Regions from separate parts of the Ferdinandcohnia sp. SAFN-114 genome, predicted to be linked through region 1. Evidence: riboswitches for the same ligand, from Rfam matches in the RefSeq annotation. Region 1 holds a riboswitch; each other region holds the start of a gene.

Region 1 (3,661 bases):
CTCTGCAATCGAAAGTGATTGGATATATCGTAATATCAGTACCATACGCTGATCTGTTGTACAGTTTTCCAAGCAACGGTACATCATTTGAACTTGTTCATTTTGCAATGCTATTTCTTCCGGAAGTGGTGCAAAATCTTTTACCTCTTGACGACTCCAATCAAAGGAATCCATTATTCGCTGTTTCCACCCTTTTTGTTTCCGGAACGAATCAATCGCGACATGTCTTGCAATTGAAAACAACCATGTTTTTTCACTACTTTTTCCTTCGAATCTATCATATGATTTTAAAACTCTTATATAAACTTCCTGAACGAGATCTTCAGCTTGTTCACGATTTTTTACCATATAAAATAAGAAGGAGAAGACATCGTGATGATACTTTTCATATAGTTCCTCAAACAAGGAATCCATTTGCAAATCCTCCCGTTCATTTCATTAGTCGAATGTTTTATAAAAAAAGTTACACTCCCAATATAGTATGAATTAATAAAAAAAGGAAGAATATTTTGGTAATATTCTTCCTTACTTTGCAATTGTTACATTTTTTAAAAATAGTAATCTCAAGATTGGATATAGTATGAGAAAAAATACTCCGTTTCCAATTGCATGACTCATATCAAATGGTAATCCAGCTAAGTAATAGGCAAAGAACTTACCCGAGAATAAATAGAGAGGAATTGAGATGACAAAGCCATATAAGAAACCACAGAATACTGCATATATGGCTAATAATATGACAGGAATTCGATCTCGATACTTTCGTAATGCACCGCTGATTAACCCAATTATCCCCCATGCTATGATTTGGCCAATAGTCCATAAACCCATTCCCATTACAAGATTCGTTAATATAGAACCAAAAACAGCAACAATCACACCATAGATGGGACCCAAAAATAAGCTAGTTATCACGATAATCGCTGTCATAGGCTGAACATTCGGAAGGAATGTAAATGTAATACGACCTACAACGGACAATGCGATTAGCATCGATAAGAGCGTTAAGTTTTTAACGGATAAATTCATTATTCCCACTTATGGAGATCGAATTCGATCTTATCTTCAGGCTCTAATTTGTATTCATTAGCTCCTACCATAGCTTCTTCACCATTAACAGAATAAAACCATGATGTCTTTTCTTCTTCACTTCCTGCAACGCCATTAATGCTGGCAACAAAAGCACCATCGAATTGTGTTTCGACGTCAAAGTTTGCTTCCATGATGTCCATAACTGTAACTTCTTTTCCTGATTCAATTTTAATTTCTTTTTCTTCAATGATTTCTTCACCATTGTTTTTGGATATAACGACTGTAACAATCTCTGCTGCTTCTTCTTTATCTACAGTTTCAGCTTTGTTGTTGGAAGATTCATTTGTAGATGGGGCATTGCTGCATCCAAATAAAATTCCCAATGATAGTAAAGAAACTAATAGTTTTTTCATGTTTCTAGCTCCCCTTTTGTTAAAATATGTGTATGAATAAGTGTGTTATGCACCTAACATCGAATCAAATGCGCCTTGGCGTATTTGCGCCCGAGTTTTAGGCCCACAGGAAGTGGGTCATAAAGACGTTGCCACAGGATGTGGCGTTCTTAGTCTTTGATCTTACAGATCGAAAATTTCCTTTGAAAAGTCGTGTTATCCGCCGGAGGCTATTATTTTATTTCGCAGAAGTGTCTTGCTTCTGCGGAATAAAATAATAAAAGCTCACCCTTGGGGTGAGCTTTGAAGATATAACAGAAAAACAACAAAAAAGCATGGTGTTTTAACGCAAATTCCCGCACCCCGGAGAATTAAAAAAGGAATGAATTAGGCAGGTCTACTGACTTAAGCTTCTTCCTACTTTGAGTCCTTCCCATATGTTGAACAGCATTTGCCATCCAGTCATACAGTGGTTTTTCTCATTTCGTCCACTTTTACAGTTGCGGGGGCAGTTCTGGATTTACACCAGATTCCCTTTTAAGTCTTAGAGAGAATAAAGAAATATCTACATTCTCTGACACCTAAGATTCAATAAATATTTAATTTTCTATTTAACAATCCCTATATTACAAGAAGAGTTTTTATTTTACAAGGAAATTGTTTCTTATGGAACAAGAATCTTCGCCATGTTCTTTCAAATTATTCACTTTTTCGAGGGATTACGAATGTAAATGTCGTTCCTTCACCAAGCTTACTATGGACTGATATATTCCCGTTGTGTGCACTAACAATGTTTTTTACAATCGCAAGCCCTAAACCAGTACCAGATTTCCCTCTTGTTCTAGCCTTGTCCGCTTTATAGAAACGTTCAAATACAAAAGGTAAATCTTCTTCTGGAATACCAGAACCTGTATCTTTAATATCAACTTTTATTGAGGTTTCTTGACCAGTAACATGTACTTCAACCTGACCATTTTCATCGGTATGTCTAATCGCATTATCAATTAAGTTTGTAAAAACTTGCTCAATGCGATCAGAGTCTATATAAATTTCACCAATTTCGTCTACCTTTTTTGCAGTTAGAGTTATTTGATTATCCTTAGCTAAACCTTGAAATTTCCGAATCACACGATTAATAAGGGTATCGAAATCAACTTTTTCTTTATTTAAGGTAATATTCCCTGATTGCATTCTAGCTAAATCTAATAATTCGTTGACAAGTCGACCCATTCTTAATGACTCATCATAGATGACTTTGGTAATTTCCTTTCGCTCCTCCTCGGAGCTCGCTATGTCATCCATAATTGCTTCACTATAGCCCTGGAGCATTGCGATCGGAGTTCGCAGTTCGTGAGAAACATTTGCAATAAAATCTTCACGTAGCTTGTCCAAACGTCTTTCCTCCGTCATATCGCGAAGTACTGCAACGGCACCCCTTATATACGTCTGATTGTAAAGCGGACTCATTAAAATAACCCATGTTCTACCTTGAAGACTAATTTCAATAAATTGCTCCTTTTCAAATGTAACGGAACGTTGAAATAAATCCTTGACCTCTGGTGGAAGCTCCTGACCAACGTCCTGATACATACCTTGTTGGTAATACCAAGCTTGCAAAAAGCGTTCTGCAGGAGGGTTTGTTACCAATATCGTGCCATCACGATTTAAAGTGATAACTCCGTCCGCCATACTATTTAATATGCTTGCAAGTTGCTCTTTCTCCTGATTAAGGGCATTTATGTTATATTTCAACTGCCTCCCCATTTGGTTTAGTGCCATTCCTAAAGCGCCAATTTCGTCATGAGTTAGTATAGGAACCTTTGTATCAAATTTCCCTTTAGCTACTTCAGTAGCGGCTTCCCGCATTTTCCGTAACGGAGCTGTAATACGAGTTAATAGGAAGAAGGCAAAAACTGTGGTTAGGACAATTCCGATACCAGCAGCCAATATTATGAATTGAGTTGTATCCCTGGTAGTCTTTTGAACTACATCTAAGGATTGATAGAGAAAAACTGCACCCATCTGATCATTTTCGATGTGAAGTGGGGCACCAACCACAAATAGTTCTTGTCTTTGCTCTTGTGAAGTTTTTTCATTCTCTGTTAGTTTTATCTTTTTGCTTGCGTTTTGATCGTTTGTAATAACACGTTTAAGATCTGGGTCTTCTGTAATAACTGTAACGGGAATGTTGGGTACAGCCGCTCGATCTGGAGATACCCATAACGTGTTTTCGTCTG
Region 2 (3,661 bases), on a different contig from region 1:
TGATTGTAAATGCAAAGAAGAAATCGATCTATTTACTGGTTTTTGATTATGAAATGATTATAAAACGGTATAACGGGGAGTGAAGACATGGATAAACTCATGTTGCTTTCACAAATTAATTTACTAGATGAGCTACCAGAAGAGGAATTAAAGAAGTTAGACGAAGTAACGGTAACCGTCCCTATTAAAAAAGGTACAATTATCTTAAGTCCGACTCAACAAATGAGGTCGTTGTTTTTCTTGAAAAAAGGACAGGTTCGTTTATATAAGATATCCTCAACAGGAAAGGAATTCACAATTGATCTTTTAAGTGAAGGTAATATCTTTGGAGAAACTTCTAGTTTTTCCTTAACAGAATCTAACATTTATGCAGAAGCGATGGTTGATTCCTTTGTTTGCTCGCTAGAAAAGGAGCGTTTTGAACAGTTACTACGTCAACATCCCGATATTTCGTTAAAACTTATAACTATACTGACCTCAAAGTTAAAAGAAGTGTACGAAATAACAGAAAGCATTGCTTATAAAGATGTCAAATATCGAATTCTTTTACTTTTTATGCAGTTAAGTAACCGATTTGGTGTAAGAAGTGGGGAATGGCAAACAGTTGAGGTCAAGATTACTCAGCATGACATCGCAAGTATGATCGGGTCATCAAGAGAAACCGTTAGTTTATTATTAGGAGAATTAGAAAGGGAACAAGTCATTACGAGGAAGCCATTAAAAATTAATACAGCTCTGGCTAAGAAAGTGTATGGGGTAGAGGAGGTGTAATCAATACTGCTTTCATATCATGTTTATAAAGGAAAAGGCTTGGAGCATACTATACAAAGCACAGTGATTTAAGTAGCGTTAAAAATGAAAAAGGGGTGGTGTAAGATGAAAAGGCAGCTTCCACCTGGGCAATTTGAAACAGAAAAATGGCCAATTCTGCACACAGGGGATGTTCCCGAGTTTAATGAAATCACATGGAATTTCAGACTTTTTGGAGAAGTGAAGCAAGAAAAGTCCTTATCCTATAAGGAATTCATGGAGCTTCCAAAAACCATATCAACCGTAAACATGCATTGTGTTACCACATGGTCTAAATTTGATACAACTTTTGAAGGCATTGCGCTTAGAGAGTTATTGAAATTAGTTGAAATGAATGAAGGCGTAAAATACATCAAAATTTACGGTTACTCCAATAGGGAGAGATTTGGTTATTCTGCAAACTTACCGCTAGAACCTTTATTAGGGGACGATTCTTTATTTGTATTCCGATGGAAGGATAAAAATCATGAATGGCAAGATATTGATCTAAAACATGGTTATCCACTACGGTTTATTCCACCAGAAGAATTTTATCTATGGAAAGGCACAAAGTGGGTTTCAGGGATAGAGTTTATGAAGGAAGACGAGGCTGGTTATTGGGAAGAGCGTGGCTATTCGATGACGGCCAATCCATTTAAAGAAGAGCGATACCGTTAACACAGTTAAGTACATAAACTTTTTTATACTTTGCTTCCCATAAAATAAAATAGACGTGTTTATCGACACGTCTATTTCCTATTAAATGATTGATTCTCAAAGGTTTTCTTCAACTGTATTGGTTAATTCTATTATACTTCATAAAAGGAACTGAAATGACCTTAACTCCTATTTACAAAACAATAGGGTTGTATTATAATTTCTCAGAATACAAAAAAATGAATATTTCGCAAATAGGTTTCTTACCATTCTTCTATGAGAGAATGTGAGACTAAGAGGGAAGTTGGTGTAAGTCCAACACGGTCCCGCCACTGTAAGCGAGGAGGAAGGTTATAAATATCCACTGTGTATGTAACATGGGAAGGAGTAACCGACCGTTGATTCGCAAGTCAGGAGACCTGCCTATTTTGTTTTTTAAGCTTCCTCGAGGAAAGGAACGTTTAAAGTGCAAATAAATGATCATATGTTACTATATTTGTTATATTAGGATTGCTTTATTGGAGTTCTAAGCAAATAACCTTTATTATGCCTTTACGAAACGCTCTTCCTGTGGAATGGCGTTTTTTTGTGTTCAAAATTTGAAGGGGGATAAAAAAATGAAGGAAATGTTGAAAAAATGGGGTCTGTTTAGTCTTATTTTTCTTTTTACCATGGGTATTGTTGCAGGTTGTGGTACACAAGAAAAAACGGCTCAAGATGAAAAGGCTCAAAAAACCGTTGAAAATGTTGAAGGGGAGAACGCTAATCAAGAGTTCCCTATCACGATTATAGACAGTGCTGATCGAGAAGTTACGATTGATGAAGAACCTGAATCAATTGTCTCCATACAGGCAAGTAATACAGAAATTGCATTTGCACTTGGCCTAGGAGAAAAAATCATTGGAGTTTCGGATTACGATAATTATCCATCAGAAGCACTTGAAATACAAAAAGTAGGTGCACAGGATATCAATGCAGAATTGGTTCTTTCACTTCTTCCAGACCTAGCTCTTGTTACTGATTATCATTACAATACACATCCTGAAATATTAAAGCAGTTTGAAGATGCAGGAATTGATGTGATTGTCGTTGGAAGTGCTTCTTCATTTGAAGATGCGTATGAACATATAGAAATGATTGGGAAAGCTACAGGAACTGCGACTGAGGCAAACGAAATTGTGACAAATATGAAGCAACGCTTTGATGAAATCAAGGAAAAAGCTTCAGCTATTACAGATAAAAAGAAAGTCTGGGTTGAGGTTTCGCCAGCACCAGATATTTTTACAACAGGAACCAATACGTTTATGCATGAAATGCTTGAGGCAATTCAAGCTATTAATGCAGCAGAGGAGCATGAAGGGTGGGTACAGTTAACAGAGGAGGAAATTGTCCAATTAAATCCTGATGTCATCATTACAACGTATGGCTACTACATAGATAATCCCACTGAAGAAGTATATGGGCGTGAAGGCTGGTCTGAAGTTCCTGCAGTTAAAAATAAACAGGTCTTTGATGTTGATAATGATACGGTTACGAGACCAGGTCCTCGGTTAATTGAAGGAGTCGAGACTCTTGCGAAGCTTATTTATCCAGAAGTTTTTAATAAATAAAATTACTTGGTTATATATTCTAAGTGGAGGGTTTGTACTTAGTACAGCCCTCCTAGGCGTATTCATTAGTAGTGTCCACGTGCCTGTTCCAACCATTTTACATATTGTGCTAGACAACACATTTGGTTGGGGCTGGCTTAATGAGGTTGCTAGAAATGAAGAAATGATCATTTGGAATATCCGATTACCTAGGGTATTGCTGGCATTTTTTGTTGGTGCGTCTCTTGGATTAGCGGGTGCAGCATTCCAAGGATTATTACGTAACCCATTAGCGGATCCATATACAATCGGGGTTTCATCTGGTGCATCTCTTGGTGCAGTAATTGTTTTATTTTTTCAGTTTACGATTTTGGGGTTAGGAAACTTTACTCTTCCTATTGTTGCAATCGTAGGTGGTTTTATTTCACTCCTTATTGTATTCGGACTTGTTCGATTGAGTAGTCGAAGCTTAGCGATTGAAACCATTATCTTGGCGGGGATAATTGTAAGTTCTTTTATTGGAGCAGTTGTTTCCCTCATTATTTCACTAAGCGACCAAGATTCAATGACTCAAATTATCTATTGGTTATATGGCAGTGTAGGACTAAGAGGCTGGAGTCATGTTC
Region 3 (3,661 bases), on a different contig from region 1:
TTGTAAGTTGGTATGAGGATCAGGAATTTCTTAGAAATCTAGACACTTTACCATCCTTTCCTAAACATCCTTCTGCTTTTAAAGAGTGGGTTGAGCAGAAAAACGAGAAAGAGTTTGTATTTGGGATTAAAGAATTGGAGACTAAGGAATTAGTTGGATTTGTGGACATCGACAGCATTATTTGGCCACATCGAAATGCTTGGCTTGCAATCGCAATTGGTGGAGAAGGAAACCGTAATCGAGGGCTTGGGTATGAAGCCATGCAACTCGTGTTGGATTTTGCTTTCAAAGAGTTAAATCTTCATAGAATCCAATTAACCGTTTTTCAGTACAATGAGAGGGCCATCGCCTTATATGAAAAGTTGGGATTTGTTAGAGAAGGCACCTCAAGAGAATTTCTAGAGCGTGACGGGAAGCGATTTGATATGTACTCCTATGGTTTGCTAAAACATGAATGGAAGAAATAAAAAATAATTCCCCTAGATGCTAGGGGAATTTAATTTATTTCATTTCATAGTTTAAGTCCCAAATAATCCCGAATTGGTCCTTTACTTTTGCATATTTTGCACCCCAAAAGGTATCCTGTAATTCCATGAACACAGTTCCTTTTTGCTTTAGGTCATTGTAGGTTTTCGTAATTTCCTCTTCACTTTCAAATTCCAAAACTAAAGAGATATTGTTTCCAAAGGTTACACTTTGGTCGGGAGAGTCATCTGATACCATTAGTAAGAGTTCGTTCTTTTTGAACTTACCATGAATAAGTCGGTCATTAGCCCAGTCCTGAGTTTCATAGCCTGCCTGAGCATATGTTTGAACATCCAATATTTCGCCCTCAAATATTTCCTGATAATATTCCAAGGCTTCTTTCGCATTCCCATTAAACATTAAATAAGGTGTCGCTTGTCCTTTCATTCACAAAACACTCCTTTTTAATATCAGCAAGTTGCCCTACACTATGTTTTCTATTTACTAAAGAAATCATACACGATTGTATATTTTTTCCTCATGTACCATTATATTTAAATAAAATACAAAACACAAGAACAAATGTTCTTTTTCGGAGGTGCGATATGTTTATCAGAAGACTTTTGCCAGAGGATGCTGAAAGCTATTTTAGGTTGCGATTAAAAGCACTAACAACTGACCCTGATGCATTTTTAGTTACGTATGATGAAGCAAAAAATAATGATAACCCAATAGGAGAGTACAAGAAAAGTTTTCAATCTGAAGAAATAATAACGCTTGGGGCATTCGAAGGTGAACATTTAGTGGGGATGGTAACCTTAGTCAGGGAAACACGTCGAAAAATAAGACATAGGGCTACTATTGTGGCGATGTATGTTGATGATGAAAAAAGAGGTAAGGGAATTGCAAATGCATTGCTAAATGAAGCTATTAAAATGGCAGTAAATCTCCCTGAAATCGAGCAGATATATTTAACAGTAGATGCAGAGAATAAACCAGCTAAAGAATTGTACAAAAAACTAGGTTTTCAATCATTTGCTGTTGATAAAAGGGCCATTAAATACAACGGCCAATATCGGGATGAAGAGCTCATGGTATTATTTCTCGAGAAATAATTGTCAATTTTTGTCTTGCTAAAATAATAGGTGTCCCGTATTATTAAATGTGATAGTATATATTGATAGAATTTGAATGTTAACAACTACATATTGTGTTTAGCCTTGGGAAAAAGATGCCATTTGTGCTTAAAAGGGAATCTGGTGAAAGTCCAGAACTGCCCCCGCAACTGTAAATGCTGACGAAATGAACAGACCACTGTATAAGATAACTTAAATAAAGGTACTTATATGGGAAGGGTTCAAAGTAGAGCGACGCATGAGTCAGGAGACCTGTCTTTTCTTAAGATGTTTCACCTTCTTCGGGGATTGGGAAGATGAAACGGTGGCGACAGGTAGAGCAACTCTTGTGCTCTCTTGATGTTATCGTTTCATCCGCTCAATTGAATTGGGCGGATTTTTTATTTTAACGAATAATTTGTTAAGGGAGAGAAATAGATGAATATTACAACTCAAGGGGAATTGGATTCCATATTACACTCGCTTGAATATGCAGAAAGTACCTACCAACTTGACACTACCGAAATTCGAAACAAACTGCAGGAAATAAAATTTAATACAGTTGAAGCGAACCAGCATGCACTTTTTTATTCCTTAAACAAAATTGCCATGGATCAGCCCAACTGGACATATTTAGCGGCTAATCTCTATTTAAATGAACTGTATGAAAAAGCTGCAACGAATCGAAATTACAACAGTGCTCTAAAATACGGCAGTTTGTATGAGTTGCTACAGGAACTTACATCAAAAGGAATATATTCTGATGAATTATTAAACTCATATTCTAAGGAGGAGATACTTGAACTAGGAGAGGTAATTGATCCAGATAAAGATCATTTGTTTACATACATCGGTTTATTTTTATTAGCGGATCGGTATCTTGCAAGGGATTATGAACGAAATATTTACGAACTTCCACAGGAGCGATTCATGATAATTGCTATGACATTAATGGAGCATGAGGAAAGAGAGGTTCGACTTACTTATGTGAAAGAGGCCTATTGGGCATTAAGTAATTTATATATGACAGTCGCCACACCAACTCTATCAAATGCTGGTAAAAGCTTTGGCCAGTTGTCCTCTTGTTTCATTGATACTGTTGAGGACTCACTTGATGGAATCTATTTAAACAATTGGGATATTGCTAGATTATCAAAAGATGGTGGTGGAATTGGCGTATACTATGGCAAGGTTCGCGCGCTAGGATCTGACATAAAGAAATTCAAAGGAAATTCTTCCGGGATCGTTCCTTGGGTTCGCCTTATCAATGATACAGCAGTAAGTGTTGATCAATTAGGACAACGACAAGGAGCAATCGCAATCTATTTAGATCTCTTCCACAAAGATATTATGAATGGTTTTCTAGATTTAAAGACAAATAATGGAGATGAACGTCGGAAGGCTCACGACATCTTTACGGGGGTTTCCGTACCTGATTTGTTTATGGAAAAGCTGCAAGAGGTAGATGAAAATGGTAGAAGTATTGGGGAATGGCACACTTTTTGTCCACATGAAGTAAAGCAAATCATGGGCTGGAGAGATGGGCAAGGAAATCCGTTAGGACTCGAAGATTTTTACGATGAAGAGGATGAAAAATACTTCACTGAAAAATACTTAGAAGCTGTGAATCATCCACTTTTACCACGTAAATCGTATCGAGCGATGGATGTCATGGCAAGAATTATGATTGCTCAACTAGAAACAGGAACACCATATATGTTTTATCGTGACGAAGTAAATCGCCAGAATCCGAACAAGCATCTACTAGGAAAGGGAAGAACTTCGATTTTTTGTAGTAATTTATGTACAGAAATCGCGCAAAATATGTCAGCAACAGCGATTACGAAGGAGTATATCGACGATGAAGGAAATATTGTAATCATTCGAAAACCAGGTAATTTTGTGGTTTGTAATCTCTCATCTGTCAATCTACCAAGAGCTATTGGGGACGAAGTACTTGAACGTTTAATTCGAATTCAGGTTAGGATGCTTGATAATGTTGTCGATTTGAATACGATATCCGTTAAACAAGCTGATCTCACAAATAAGAAGTTTCGGGCGGTAGGCTTAGGTACATTTGG

The links. Region 1 has a riboswitch for cobalamin ahead of ACR65M_RS03325 (DUF4430 domain-containing protein). Riboswitches for the same ligand answer to the same signal wherever they lie in the genome.
Region 2: it holds a riboswitch for cobalamin, as region 1 does, so the genes downstream of both, ACR65M_RS08195 (ABC transporter substrate-binding protein) here and ACR65M_RS03325 (DUF4430 domain-containing protein) in region 1, are expected to answer to the same signal.
Region 3: it holds a riboswitch for cobalamin, as region 1 does, so the genes downstream of both, ACR65M_RS06510 (ribonucleoside-diphosphate reductase subunit alpha) here and ACR65M_RS03325 (DUF4430 domain-containing protein) in region 1, are expected to answer to the same signal.

What each region holds. Positions count from the first base shown of each region.
Region 1 is NZ_JBPFDQ010000006.1:60,543-64,203, forward strand. Features, by position in the region: gene sigX (RNA polymerase sigma factor SigX) at 1-414, opposite strand, end outside; gene ACR65M_RS03320 (ECF transporter S component) at 526-1,029, opposite strand; gene ACR65M_RS03325 (DUF4430 domain-containing protein) at 1,029-1,445, opposite strand; cobalamin riboswitch at 1,798-2,022, opposite strand; gene ACR65M_RS03330 (ATP-binding protein) at 2,124-3,661, opposite strand, start outside.
Region 2 is NZ_JBPFDQ010000019.1:21,424-25,084, forward strand. Features, by position in the region: gene ACR65M_RS08185 (Crp/Fnr family transcriptional regulator) at 88-771, shown strand; gene ACR65M_RS08190 (molybdopterin-dependent oxidoreductase) at 877-1,467, shown strand; cobalamin riboswitch at 1,686-1,887, shown strand; gene ACR65M_RS08195 (ABC transporter substrate-binding protein) at 2,064-3,056, shown strand; gene ACR65M_RS08200 (FecCD family ABC transporter permease) at 3,019-3,661, shown strand, end outside.
Region 3 is NZ_JBPFDQ010000014.1:25,996-29,656, forward strand. Features, by position in the region: gene ACR65M_RS06495 (GNAT family N-acetyltransferase) at 1-467, shown strand, start outside; gene ACR65M_RS06500 (VOC family protein) at 502-912, opposite strand; gene ACR65M_RS06505 (GNAT family N-acetyltransferase) at 1,071-1,580, shown strand; cobalamin riboswitch at 1,678-1,875, shown strand; gene ACR65M_RS06510 (ribonucleoside-diphosphate reductase subunit alpha) at 2,019-3,661, shown strand, end outside.